3 linked regions of the Luteipulveratus mongoliensis genome follow. The protein of the gene in region 1 interacts with the protein of each later gene in a pairwise test. Links are inferred from orthologs where the notes say so. Each region holds a gene or a part of one and is shown in the gene's direction. Other genes may lie near its edges.

Region 1 (4,347 bases):
AGAGATGAGAACGCATGCTTGCTGAACCCCCTGTGTGAGGCGGCCGACCCCCCAATGGTCCGACTCGCCGGCGCCGCTCCCCAGCGGGCGCCTGTTGTGAGGACGCGCCAGGACCCGCGAGGTTGCTCCCATAGGTGCCGGTGATCGCGTGACCGTCACAGGTCGCGACCGTCGTTAGACTCTGCGGGTGACTCTGCAGATCTATGACACCGCGACCCGTTCGCTGCGCGCCTTCGTGCCGCAGCACGAGGGCAAGGTCGGTATCTACATCTGTGGGCTCACGACACAGGGATCGCCCCACATCGGCCACGTCCGGTTCACGGTGGCGTTCGACATCCTGCGCCGCTGGCTGACGACCGGGCACGGCTACGACGTGACCTTGATCCGCAACGTCACCGACATCGACGACAAGATCCTGCGTAAGTCGGCCGAGCACTCCGCCGACTGGTTCGCCTGGTCCTACCGTCACGAGCGAGAGACCAGCGACGCCCTCGACACGCTGGGAGTCCTGCGGCCGTCGTACGAGCCGCGCGCGACCGGGCACGTGACCGACATGGTCGAGATCATGGAGACCTTGATCGAGAAGGGTCACGCCTACCCGGCGGCCGACGGCAGCGGCGACGTCTACTTCGATGTGCAGTCGTGGCCGTCGTACGGCGAGCTGACCCGCCAGCTGCTCGACGACATGGAGCCCGCGGAGGACGCCGACCCCAGGGGAAAGCGTGACCCGCGCGACTTCGCGCTCTGGAAGGGGCGCAAGCAGGACGAGCCCGCCTCGGCGTCCTGGCCGACGCCGTTCGGTGAGGGACGGCCGGGTTGGCACCTCGAGTGCTCCGCGATGGCGCGGCGCTGGCTGGGCGACACGTTCGACATCCACGGCGGCGGCATCGACCTGCGCTTCCCGCACCACGAGAATGAGCAGGCCCAGTCCCGTGCAGCCGGAATGGGTTTCGCGCAGTACTGGATGCACAACGGTTGGGTCACGCTCAGCGGTGAAAAGATGAGCAAGTCGCTCGGCAACACACTGACCGTCGAAGAGCTGACCAAGACCGTGCGGCCACTCGTGCTGCGCTACTACCTCGGAGCGGTGCACTACCGCTCGACGATCGAGTACCACGAGGGCTCCCTCGCGGAGGCTGGTGCGGCGGTCGAGCGCATCGAGGGCTTCCTGCAGCGGGCCGAGCCGTCGTCGTACGCCGACCGGTCACCTTCGGTGCCGGCAGCGTTCGCCAAGGCGATGGACGACGACCTCAACGTGTCAGGTGCACTGGCAGCAGTGTTCGACGCCGTGCGGGACGGCAACACCGCGTTGGATGACGGTGACCACGAGAAGGCTCGCGACCGGGCTGCCGAGGTCGTCGCGATGACCTCGGTGCTCGGTGTCAATCCTCTTGATCCTCAGTGGGGTTCGTCAGGAGATGACCCTACGACGGCCGCTCTCGGCTCCCTCGTCGAAGCCCTGATCGCGCAGCGCAAGACAGCGCGGGCCGAGAAGGACTTCGCGGCTGCGGACACGATTCGCGACCAGCTGACCGCGGCCGGCGTGGCGGTCGAGGACACACCGGACGGGGCGCGTTGGTCGCTCGTCCGACCCACGCGTGATGACGAGAAGGACTGACATGGCTGGCAACTCGAAGCGCCGAGGCGCCGTTCGCAAGGCAGGATCCAAGAAGGGCATGGTCGTCGGCAGCGGCGGTCAGCGTCGACGCGGGCTCGAGGGCAAGGGTCCGACGCCTCGTGCTGTTGAGCGCCCGAACCACAAGGCATACAAAGATTCCAAGCGCGCTGACAAGGCCGGTGGATCCGGCCAGTCCGGCTCCTCGGGAGGCGGTGGCAGCCGTCAGGGCAGGACCTCCGGTGGCAAGCGCAACCGGCAGGCGTCCGAGGTCATCGCCGGGCGCAACTCCGTCGTGGAGGCTCTGCGCGCGGACATTCCGGCGGCGACGCTCTATGTCGCCGGGCGCATCGACTCCGACGACCGGGTCCGCGAAGCGCTGAAGATCGCGGCCGACCGGGCCATCCCGATCCTGGAGACGCCGCGTGGCGAGCTGGACCGGCTGACCGATGGCGCGGTCCACCAAGGTCTCGGGCTGCAGGTGCCGCCGTACGAATACGCCCACCCCACTGACCTGATGAATCCCGAGGCACCTGGTGCGCCGCTGGTCGTCGCGCTCGACGGCATCACCGACCCGCGCAACCTCGGTGCGATCATCCGCTCGGTCGCGGCGTTCGGTGGGCACGGCGTGATCGTGCCTGAGCGTCGCTCGGTGGGCATGACCGCTTCGGCCTGGAAGACGTCGGCCGGTGCTGCTGCGCGCATCCCAGTTGCGTTGGCGGGCAACCTGACTCGCACGCTGGAGGAGTTCCGCAAGGCGGGCTTCTTCGTGCTGGGGCTCGACATGGACGGCGATGTCTCCCTGCCCGAGATCACGCTGGCAGACGAGCCGCTGGTCATCGTGGTCGGCTCGGAGGGCAAGGGCTTGTCGCGGCTTGTCGGCGAGACATGCGACCAGATCGTGTCGGTGCCGATGAGCTCGGCCGTCGAGTCGCTCAACGCCGGTATCGCGGCGTCCGTCACGCTGTACGAGATCTCTCGCCAGCGCGCCGGTCGCTGATTCGCTGGTCGAGTAGGCGAGCGCCCTGGCGCGAGCCGTATCGAGACCAGGTGACATGAGCGCGGGCCGCGCTGACTACCTTGGCCGCATGCGCTTCTCGATCTGGCCCTCGTCCGCGCACTCGTGGGATGCGTGGCTTCGGATGACGTCTGCCGCGGAGGCCTCGGGTTGGGACGGCGTATGGGTGGCGGACCACTTCATGCGCAACACCGACGACGCTGCCGGAGACATGCAGGAGTGCTTCAGTCTGCTGGCTGGGCTGGCGGCGGCGGTCCCACGTCTGCAGCTCGGGTCCCTGGTCGCCGGCAACACCTACCGACACCCGGCCGTGCTGGCCAACCAAGCCCGCACGATCGATCACATCAGCAACGGCCGGCTGACTCTCGGGATGGGAGCCGGCTGGCAGCGGAACGAGCACGAGGCGTACGGGATCGACCTTCCGCCCACGCCCGAGCTGCTCGCACGTTTCGAGGAGGCGTGCCAGGTCGTCCGCGGGCTGCGTGATGAGGACTGGGTCACCTTCGACGGCGAGTACTACCAGCTGGCCGGAGCGCGCCTTGACCCCAAGCCGGTTGGTGCGCTGCCGCTGCTGATCGGTGCGGCAGGCGAGAAGGTGATGCCTCGGATCGTGGCGCAGTACGCCGACCAGTGGAACACGTGGGGCACGCCGGAGAGGTTCGCGCACAAGAGCGCCATCATGACCAGAGCGTGCGAGGTCGCTGGACGTGACCCCGCCACGTTGGGCCGCTCGACCCAGGCGCTGCTGGTCCTGGACGGTGACGGCCCCGATGTGACTGCACCCGTCATCGCCGGTGGTGTGCAGGGGATCGTCGATGCCGTCGGCGCGTTCTCGGAGGCTGGGCTGGACGAGCTCATCGTTCCGGACTTCCATCTGGAGTCCGTCGAGGAGTCAATGCACTTGTGGGACACCGTGATTGGCGAGGTCGCGCCGCACTTTCGCGACTAGCTCGCGCTGGGGCGCGTTGGGCCCGGGAGAGCCGACCGGTCGGCGTACGGCTCAGTCGGTGCGCGCTCGCACGGGGACCGACTCGGTGTCGACGCCGACGATGGCCTTCTCGTCCGGCTTGGTCGGCAGCACGTTGTCGACGTAGTCGCGGATGGCCTGCTCGATGGTGACGTCCGTGCCGGCCTGTTCGGACATGTACCAGCGGTGTTCGAGCACCTCATGGAAGATCTCCGCCGGCTCGAGCTTGGCACGCAGGGTGGCCGGCACCGTACGCGTGATGGGTTCGTAGATCTTGGTCAGCCAGTCGTACGCGACCATCTCCTCGTCGTCGTTCTGACGGTCCTGCGAGGCGCGGTAGGCGTCGAGGTCGTTGAGGAGACGGCGAGCCTGGTTCTCACCGACGTCGAGACCGGTCAGTCGCAGCAGGCGGCGCGAATGATGGCCAGCATCAACGACTTTCGGCTGGATCTGGATCTGCGCGCCATCGATGTCCGTGGAGATGTCCAGCTCACCGACGTCGAAGCCGAGCTCGTTGAGGCGACGGATGCGCTCCTCGACACGCCACCGGTCGCCCTGCTCGAAGCGCTCCGACTTGGTGAGCTCCTCCCACAGGTCGCGGTAGCGGGTCATGATCCGCTCCGACACCTCGACGGGATCAAAACCCTCCTCGATGAAGCCGCCCGCCTGCAGATCCATCAGCTCGCCGGCGATGTTGACCCGGGCGATGTCGAGGTCGTGCTCTCGCTGACCGTTGCTGAGGGTGTC
Region 2 (3,344 bases), 390 kb from region 1 along the record:
ACCGCGCAGGACTGGGCGGACGCCGTCGGCACCATCTCGTACGAGATCGTCACGCGCATCAGCAGCCGGCTGCCGCGTGTCTATGTAGGAGAAGGCGCATGAGCGACCGTCCATCGCGTTCCCTCGTCGGCCTGGGGATCGGGCTGGCGGCGGCGGGAGCGACCGCAGCCGTCGGCTTGTCCGTCGGCCGTCTCATGCGCCGACGCGTCGAGGCCCACCGGGTCGACATCGACCCGCAGTTCGTAGAGATCCCGGACGAAGAGCTGGTCGTCATCGCCGACGACGGTGTGCCGCTGCACGTCGAGATCGACGAGCCGCGCGGTGAGGCGACCGGCGTCACGGTGGTGCTCACGCACGGCTACACGCTCAACCTCACCGGCTGGGTGTTCCAGCGACGGGCGCTGCGCGACGCCGGCTACCGGGTCGTGCTCTGGGACCACCGCGGCCACGGTCAGTCCGAGGAGGGCGAGGACTCGTCGTACGAGATCGCCCAGCTCGGTCGCGACCTCGCCTCCGTGATCGCTGCCGCCGCGCCCGAGGGCCCCGTCGCGCTCATCGGCCACTCGATGGGTGGCATGACCGTGATGGCGTACGCCGAGCAGCACCCCGAGGCCTTCCGCGACCGGGTGATCGGTGCGGGACTGCTCTCAACCAGCGCCGGCGGTCTGCGCGATGTGCACTGGGGACTGGGCCAGCGGCTGGGTGCGGTCGTGCACCGGCTCGGCCCGGGTGCGGTGTCACGGCTGGGCGACCAGCAGGATCTCGTGGCGCAGGCGCTCAAGGCCGGCAAGGACGTCGAAGAGCTTGCGGTGCACCACTTCTCGTTCGGTTCACATGTGCCGCAAGAGATCATCCGGCTGACCGCGGACATGATCTTCTCGACGCGGCTGCACGTCATCGGGGCGTTCCTGCCCACGCTGCAGGAGCACCACCGCTTCGACATCCTGCACAGCTTCGACGGCATCGAGACGCTCGTCATGAACGGCACCGTCGACCGCATCACACCGCCGGACCACTCCGAGGCGATCGTGGCGGCCATCCCCGGCGCCGAGCACGTCGTCGTCAAGGATGGCGGGCACGTGCTCATGCTCGAGTATCCCGACCTGGTCAACGACGAGCTGCTCGCCCTGCTCAAGCGCGCGGAGCGGGCCGTCGAGAAGCCTCGCCGTCGTACGCCCCTGATGCGCCGCACGGTGACCGACATCGCCGGTCGTCGGCGCGGCTCTTCGTCCCGGTCGCGAGGTCGGGCAGGTCAGGGTGCCTGAGCCGGTCGTCCTCACCGCTGCTGACGCCGAGGAGACCCAAGCGCTGGGGGAGCGGCTCGGCGACCTGCTGCGAGCCGGCGACCTGGTCGTACTGACGGGTGGCCTGGGCGCGGGCAAGACGACGTTCACGCAGGGCATCGGGCGCGGTCTCAAGGTCCGCGGCCCGATCACGTCGCCGACGTTCGTGGTCGCCCGGGTGCATCCGTCGCTGGGGGACGGGCCCGAGCTGGTGCACGTCGACGCCTACCGGCTGGGTGGCGCGGCCGAGCTCGATGACCTGGACCTCGATGCCGAGCTCGACGAGGCCGTGACGGTCATCGAATGGGGCGCCGGACTCGCCGAGAGCCTGAGCGAGCAGCGCCTGGAGATCGTGCTGACCGGCACCGACGACCGCAGTCTGCATCTGACCGCCGTAGGCGACCGCTGGGACGAGGTCCTGGCCGCCCTCGCCGGCGATCGGTCCGGACGATCAACCTGACATTCCGTGCCCTCTGGGGCACGAGATGTCTGAACGATCGTCGCGGCGATTGGGTGGGGGACAGACTCGGTCGTTAGCCTGACCGGCGTGCTGCTAGCCATTGACACCGCGACCCAGGCGGTCACCGTCGCCGTCCACGACGGTGCCACGGTGGTCGCCGAGCACAGCACCAGTGATGCCCGCAGGCACACCGAGCTGCTGGCGCCGAGCATCCGCGACACCTTGCGGGCGGCCGGGCTGCGGCCGCGCGACCTCAGCGCGATCGCGGTCGGTGTCGGTCCGGGTCCGTTCACCGGGCTGCGCGTCGGCGTGGTGACGGCGCGGACGATGGGCCTGGCCCTCGGCGTACCCGTCCATGGTGTGTGCAGCCTCGACGCGCTCGCGCACGGTGTCATGGCCGACGGCGAGCGGACGCGGTTCCTCGTGGCGACCGACGCTCGCCGCAAGGAGGTCTACTGGGCGGCCTACGACGTGACCGACCAGGGCGTACGCCGCTCGGACGGTCCTGACGTCGCGCGTGCCGCAGACCTGCCGGCTCACCTGCGCGGTCTGCCGACCGCCGGTCGCGGACCGCTGCTCTATCCCGATGCTCTCCCGCACGCGCTGCCACAGCTCGACGTGGGTGCCGGTGCGCTGGCTACCTTCGCGATGGGTGCGTTGCGCCGTGGTGAGGAGCTGCTGGAGCCGCAGCCCCTCTATCTGCGGCGACCGGATGCCGTACCCCAGTCCGAGCGCAAGCCGGTGTCGACAGCATGACGGCACTGCGTGAGCTGCGATGGACCGACATCGAGACGCTGGCCGAGCTGGAGCGTGCGCTGTTCGCTGACGACGCCTGGTCCCCGGCCAGCTGGTGGGGCGAGCTCGCCGGCCGGCCGCGGCGGGCGTACGTCGTCGCCGAGGACGGTGCGGACATTGTCGGGTACGCCGGGGTCGACCGAGCGGGCGACGTCGCCGATGTGATGACGGTTGCCGTTGCGCCTGCGGCGCAGGGCAGCGGGCTCGGTCAGCAGCTGATGGACTGGATGGTCGACACCGCCCGCGACGGCGGCGCCGAGTCACTTCTGCTCGAAGTGCGTGCCGACAACGCTCCCGCTCGAAAACTCTACGACCGCAACGGTTTTGAGCAGATCTCAGTGCGGCGCCGTTACTACAAGGCGACGATGCCGACCCGATCGAGCCTGCGAGAGCGGTCGGAGGAGGAGCCTGGTGGAACGGGCGCTGTCCAGCCGGGTGACGTCGACGCCCTGATCCTGCGCAAGCTGCTCAAGGAGAGCCATGTCTGACGGCGCGACCACGCCAATGGGGTCGACCCGCGGTGGGCAGTCCGACGGGCCTCTCGTCCTCGGCATCGAGTCCAGCTGCGACGAGACCGGGGTGGCGTTCGTCCGAGGCAACATCCTTGTCGGCGACGCGCTCGCGAGCAGTGTCGACGAGCACGCGCGCTTCGGTGGCGTCGTGCCCGAGGTGGCCAGCCGCGCGCACCTGGAGTCGATCATCCCGATGATCGAGCGGGCCTGTGAGGAGTCGGGCCACAAGCTCGACGACGTCGACGCGATCGCCGTCACCTCGGGCCCGGGTCTCGCCGGTGCGCTGATGGTCGG
Region 3 (3,221 bases), 380 kb from region 1 along the record:
AGCCGGTGTTCATCGTGGTGCCCGGGCCGGACACTCCGCACGGCCTGCACGGCAAGGTCGTCTCCAACATCCAGGAGATCCGCGCTCGTGGCGCCCGGACCCTGGTCATCGCGCAGGAGGGCGACACGGCGGTCGAGCCGTTCGCCGACGAGATCCTGCGGGTGCCGGCGACGTCGCCGATGCTCGCCCCGCTGCTCACCGTCGTACCCCTGCAGGTGTTCGCCCTGGAGCTGTCCACGGCCAAGGGCCTGGACGTCGACCAGCCGCGCAACCTCGCGAAGTCGGTCACGGTCGAGTGATTGTCGGGGTCGGGATCGACGTGGTCGACGTAGCGCGGTTCGAGCAGACGCTGGAGCGGACGCCGGCTCTGCGTGACCGCCTGTTCACGGTGGACGAGGCGTCACTGCCGATCAACTCGCTGGCCGCCCGCTTCGCCGCCAAAGAAGCACTCGCCAAGGCCCTCGGTGCGCCGGCCGGTATGCACTGGACCGACGCGACGGTCGCGCGTCGCGACGGCGGACAGCCCTACCTCGTCATCACCGGCACAGTGCAGTCGCGGGCGAACGACCTGGGCATCCAGTCCTTCCACCTGTCCATGAGCCACGACGCCGGCATCGCCTCCGCGGTCGTCGTCGCGGAGGGCTGAGCATGATCCGGGCGTACGCCGTCGGCCAGGTGCGCGCAGCCGAGGCGTCAGCGATGGAGGACCTCTTCGACGGTGAGCTGATGCAGCGAGCCGCTCTCGGCCTGGCGGAGGTCGCCATCGCCCGACTGAGCGAGCGCGCCGGCGGCGTCGCCGTCCTCGTCGGCTCAGGCGACAACGGAGGCGATGTGTTGTACGCCGCCGCTCACCTCGCGCGCGCCGACCACCCCGTCGAGGTCGTCCTCGTCGGGAGCCATGCTCATGACGGCGGCGTGGCCGCTGCGAGTGGGGCCGGAGTGTCCGTTCTCGAGTGGCGAGGCGGCGAGGCGTCGCCCGAGGTGCGTGCGGCGCTAGCGGAGGCTGACGTAGTGCTGGACGGCATCACCGGGATCGGTGGCCGGCCCGGTCTGCCTGAGCACCTCGTCGCGCTCCCGGAGCTGATCGGCGAGGACGCCTACGTCATCGCGGTTGACCTGCCCTCAGGCGCCGATCCAGCCGGCCGGACCTGGTCCGAGACGGTGTACGCCGACGAGACCGTGACCTTCAGCCTCACCAAACCGGTGCACCTGCTGCCTCCGACCGAGCCGGCGACGGGTCTGCTGACCGTGGTCGACATCGGTGTGGCCGAGCCGTCGAGCCCGGCCGTGGAGCGACTCACCCACGAAGACGTCGCACGGCTGTGGCCGGTGCCTGGGCCGGACGACGACAAGTACTCGCGTGGCGTCCTCGGCGTCGTTGCCGGCGGTGAGCTCTACACCGGCGCTGCGCTGATGTCGGTGACGGCCGCGGTCACGGCCGGGGTCGGGATGGTCCGCTACGTCGGACCGCGCCACCCGACCGACCTGCTCCGTGCGGCGGTCCCGGAGGCGGTCTTCGGCGTCGGTCGGGTCCAGGCCTGGTCCATCGGGTCCGGCCTGGACGTCGAGCAGGCTGACGAGGAGCAGCTGGCCGCAGCACGCGATGCGCTGGAGTCTGATCTGCCCGTGCTGCTTGACGCCGGCGGGCTCGACCTGATCGACGAATCGCGTTCTGCTCCAACGCTTCTCACGCCTCACGCGGGCGAGCTCCTCCGCCTGGCCCGCCGACTCGAGCTCGCCGACGCCGATGACGACCAGGTCAGGCGTACGCCCGTCGATGTCGCTCAGGCGGTGGCCGACCGGCTGGATGTGACGGTGCTGCTCAAGGGAGCGGTGACCGTCGTCGTACCCCCGACGTCGGCAGGGCTGCCGATCCGTTCACAGTCCGACGGCCCCTCGTGGCTGGCCACAGCCGGCGCCGGCGACGTGCTGGCGGGACTGGCCGGGGCATTGCTGGCCAGTGGCCTGTCGCCGCTGGACGCGGGGTCGCTCGCGGCTCTCGTGCACGGCGTCGCCGCGGATGACGCCAACCCCGGAGGCCCGGTGCGCGCGATGGATGTGGCCCACCAGCTCGGCCGGACGGTTGCCCGTCTGCTGAGCCGCTGACCGCCCGGTTAACGTGCCCGCATGACTGATCTTGTCCTCGGCCGCCTCTCGTGGCAGCCGCTCGCCGACCATCCCGAGCTCGTCGCCGATGCGGTGGCGGCCGCGTCCTTGCCGGGCGACGTGTGGGTCACTCCGGTCGACCCGGACCTGGCCGACACGGCGGCGTTCTGCGAGGAGTACGGCGTCACGCTCGAGCAGTCGGCCAACTGCGTGATCGTCGAGGCGCGGCGCGGGGACCAGCGCACCCTCGCGGCGTGCATGGTCCTGGCGACCGACCGCGCGGACATCAACAAGACCGTCCGCAAGCACCTCGACGCTCGCAAGATCTCCTTCGCCTCGATGGACGAAGCGACGTCGGCGTCTGGCATGGAGTTCGGTGGCATCACGCCGATCGGCCTGCCCCAGGACTGGCCGATCCTGGTCGATGCGCGCGTCGCGGCCGCAGGCACCGTGGTCATCGGCGGTGGCGTACGCAGCTCCAAGATCGCGCTCGACGGCGCGCTGCTCGGTGGGCTGCCCGGCGCCGAGGTGATCGAGCTCGCCCAGCCCTGACACGGCTGCTTTCTGAGAGCCGGCTCGAGTGGTCACTGCTCGGCCCGCGGCCGCAACCGCGGCGGGAGCGACCCGGCTCACGTGTGTTGAGCGTCACTCGGTTGGGTACGCCGGGAGGCCTGATGCCATGCTGGGGCCGATGAGCACGGATCAGCCCACGGCGTGGGTCACCATCGATCTTGACGCGATCGCGAGCAACGTGGCATCGCTCAAGGAGCGGGCCGGCGACGCTGCCGTCATGGCGGTCGTCAAGGGCGACGCGTACGGCCATGGCCTGGTGCCGAGTGCGCGGGCTGCCTTGCGGGGCGGAGCGACGTGGCTCGGCGTGGCTCAGATGGCCGAGGCCCTCGAGCTGCGTGCGGCCGGCGTCGACGCGCCGTTGCTCACCTGGTTGCACGCGCCGGGTGTGAACTTCGCCCCCGCGGTGCGCGAGGGCATCGACATCGGGGTCCCCGCAGTCTGGGAGATCGAGGCCGTGGCCCAGGCGGCGCGCGACGAGGGCCGGACCGCGCGCGTACAGCTCAAGGCTGACACCGGCCTCGCCCGCAACGGCGCCTACGGCA

The links.
Region 2: the proteins of rlmB (region 1) and tsaE interact in binary tests that used the Escherichia coli proteins (3 or more experiments, as listed by UniProt). The link is inferred for Luteipulveratus mongoliensis from one-to-one orthologs.
Region 3: the proteins of rlmB (region 1) and VV02_RS09270 interact in binary tests that used the Escherichia coli proteins (3 or more experiments, as listed by UniProt). The link is inferred for Luteipulveratus mongoliensis from one-to-one orthologs.

Annotation. Positions count from the first base shown.
Region 1 is NZ_CP011112.1:1,553,571-1,557,917, forward strand. The notes cover bases 728-3,617. They hold rlmB (23S rRNA (guanosine(2251)-2'-O)-methyltransferase RlmB), read left to right. Parts: upstream 728-1,619; coding sequence 1,620-2,615; downstream 2,616-3,617. Other genes in these bases: cysS (cysteine--tRNA ligase), read left to right, coding at 728-1,618; VV02_RS07320 (TIGR03560 family F420-dependent LLM class oxidoreductase), read left to right, coding at 2,704-3,582. In the rest of the region: VV02_RS07305 (hypothetical protein), read right to left, coding at 1-16; more of cysS, read left to right, coding at 188-727; VV02_RS07325 (DUF4032 domain-containing protein), read right to left, coding at 3,634-4,347. UniProt on the Escherichia coli protein: Specifically methylates the ribose of guanosine 2251 in 23S rRNA.
Region 2 is NZ_CP011112.1:1,941,062-1,944,405, forward strand. Bases 1-3,000 are described here. They hold tsaE (tRNA (adenosine(37)-N6)-threonylcarbamoyltransferase complex ATPase subunit type 1 TsaE), read left to right. Parts: upstream 1-1,257; coding sequence 1,258-1,743; downstream 1,744-3,000. Other genes in these bases: alr (alanine racemase), read left to right, coding at 1-102; VV02_RS09285 (alpha/beta fold hydrolase), read left to right, coding at 99-1,265; tsaB (tRNA (adenosine(37)-N6)-threonylcarbamoyltransferase complex dimerization subunit type 1 TsaB), read left to right, coding at 1,831-2,499; rimI (ribosomal protein S18-alanine N-acetyltransferase), read left to right, coding at 2,496-3,000. In the rest of the region: more of rimI, read left to right, coding at 3,001-3,026; tRNA (adenosine(37)-N6)-threonylcarbamoyltransferase complex transferase subunit TsaD, read left to right, coding at 3,019-3,344. UniProt on the Escherichia coli protein: Required for the formation of a threonylcarbamoyl group on adenosine at position 37 (t(6)A37) in tRNAs that read codons beginning with adenine.
Region 3 is NZ_CP011112.1:1,937,224-1,940,444, forward strand. The notes cover bases 1-2,877. They hold VV02_RS09270 (bifunctional ADP-dependent NAD(P)H-hydrate dehydratase/NAD(P)H-hydrate epimerase), read left to right. Parts: upstream 1-648; coding sequence 649-2,106; downstream 2,107-2,877. Other genes in these bases: glmS (glutamine--fructose-6-phosphate transaminase (isomerizing)), read left to right, coding at 1-299; VV02_RS09265 (holo-ACP synthase), read left to right, coding at 296-646; VV02_RS09275 (YbaK/EbsC family protein), read left to right, coding at 2,128-2,658; alr (alanine racemase), read left to right, coding at 2,798-2,877. Also shown: more of alr, read left to right, coding at 2,878-3,221. UniProt on the Escherichia coli protein: Bifunctional enzyme that catalyzes the epimerization of the S- and R-forms of NAD(P)HX and the dehydration of the S-form of NAD(P)HX at the expense of ADP, which is converted to AMP.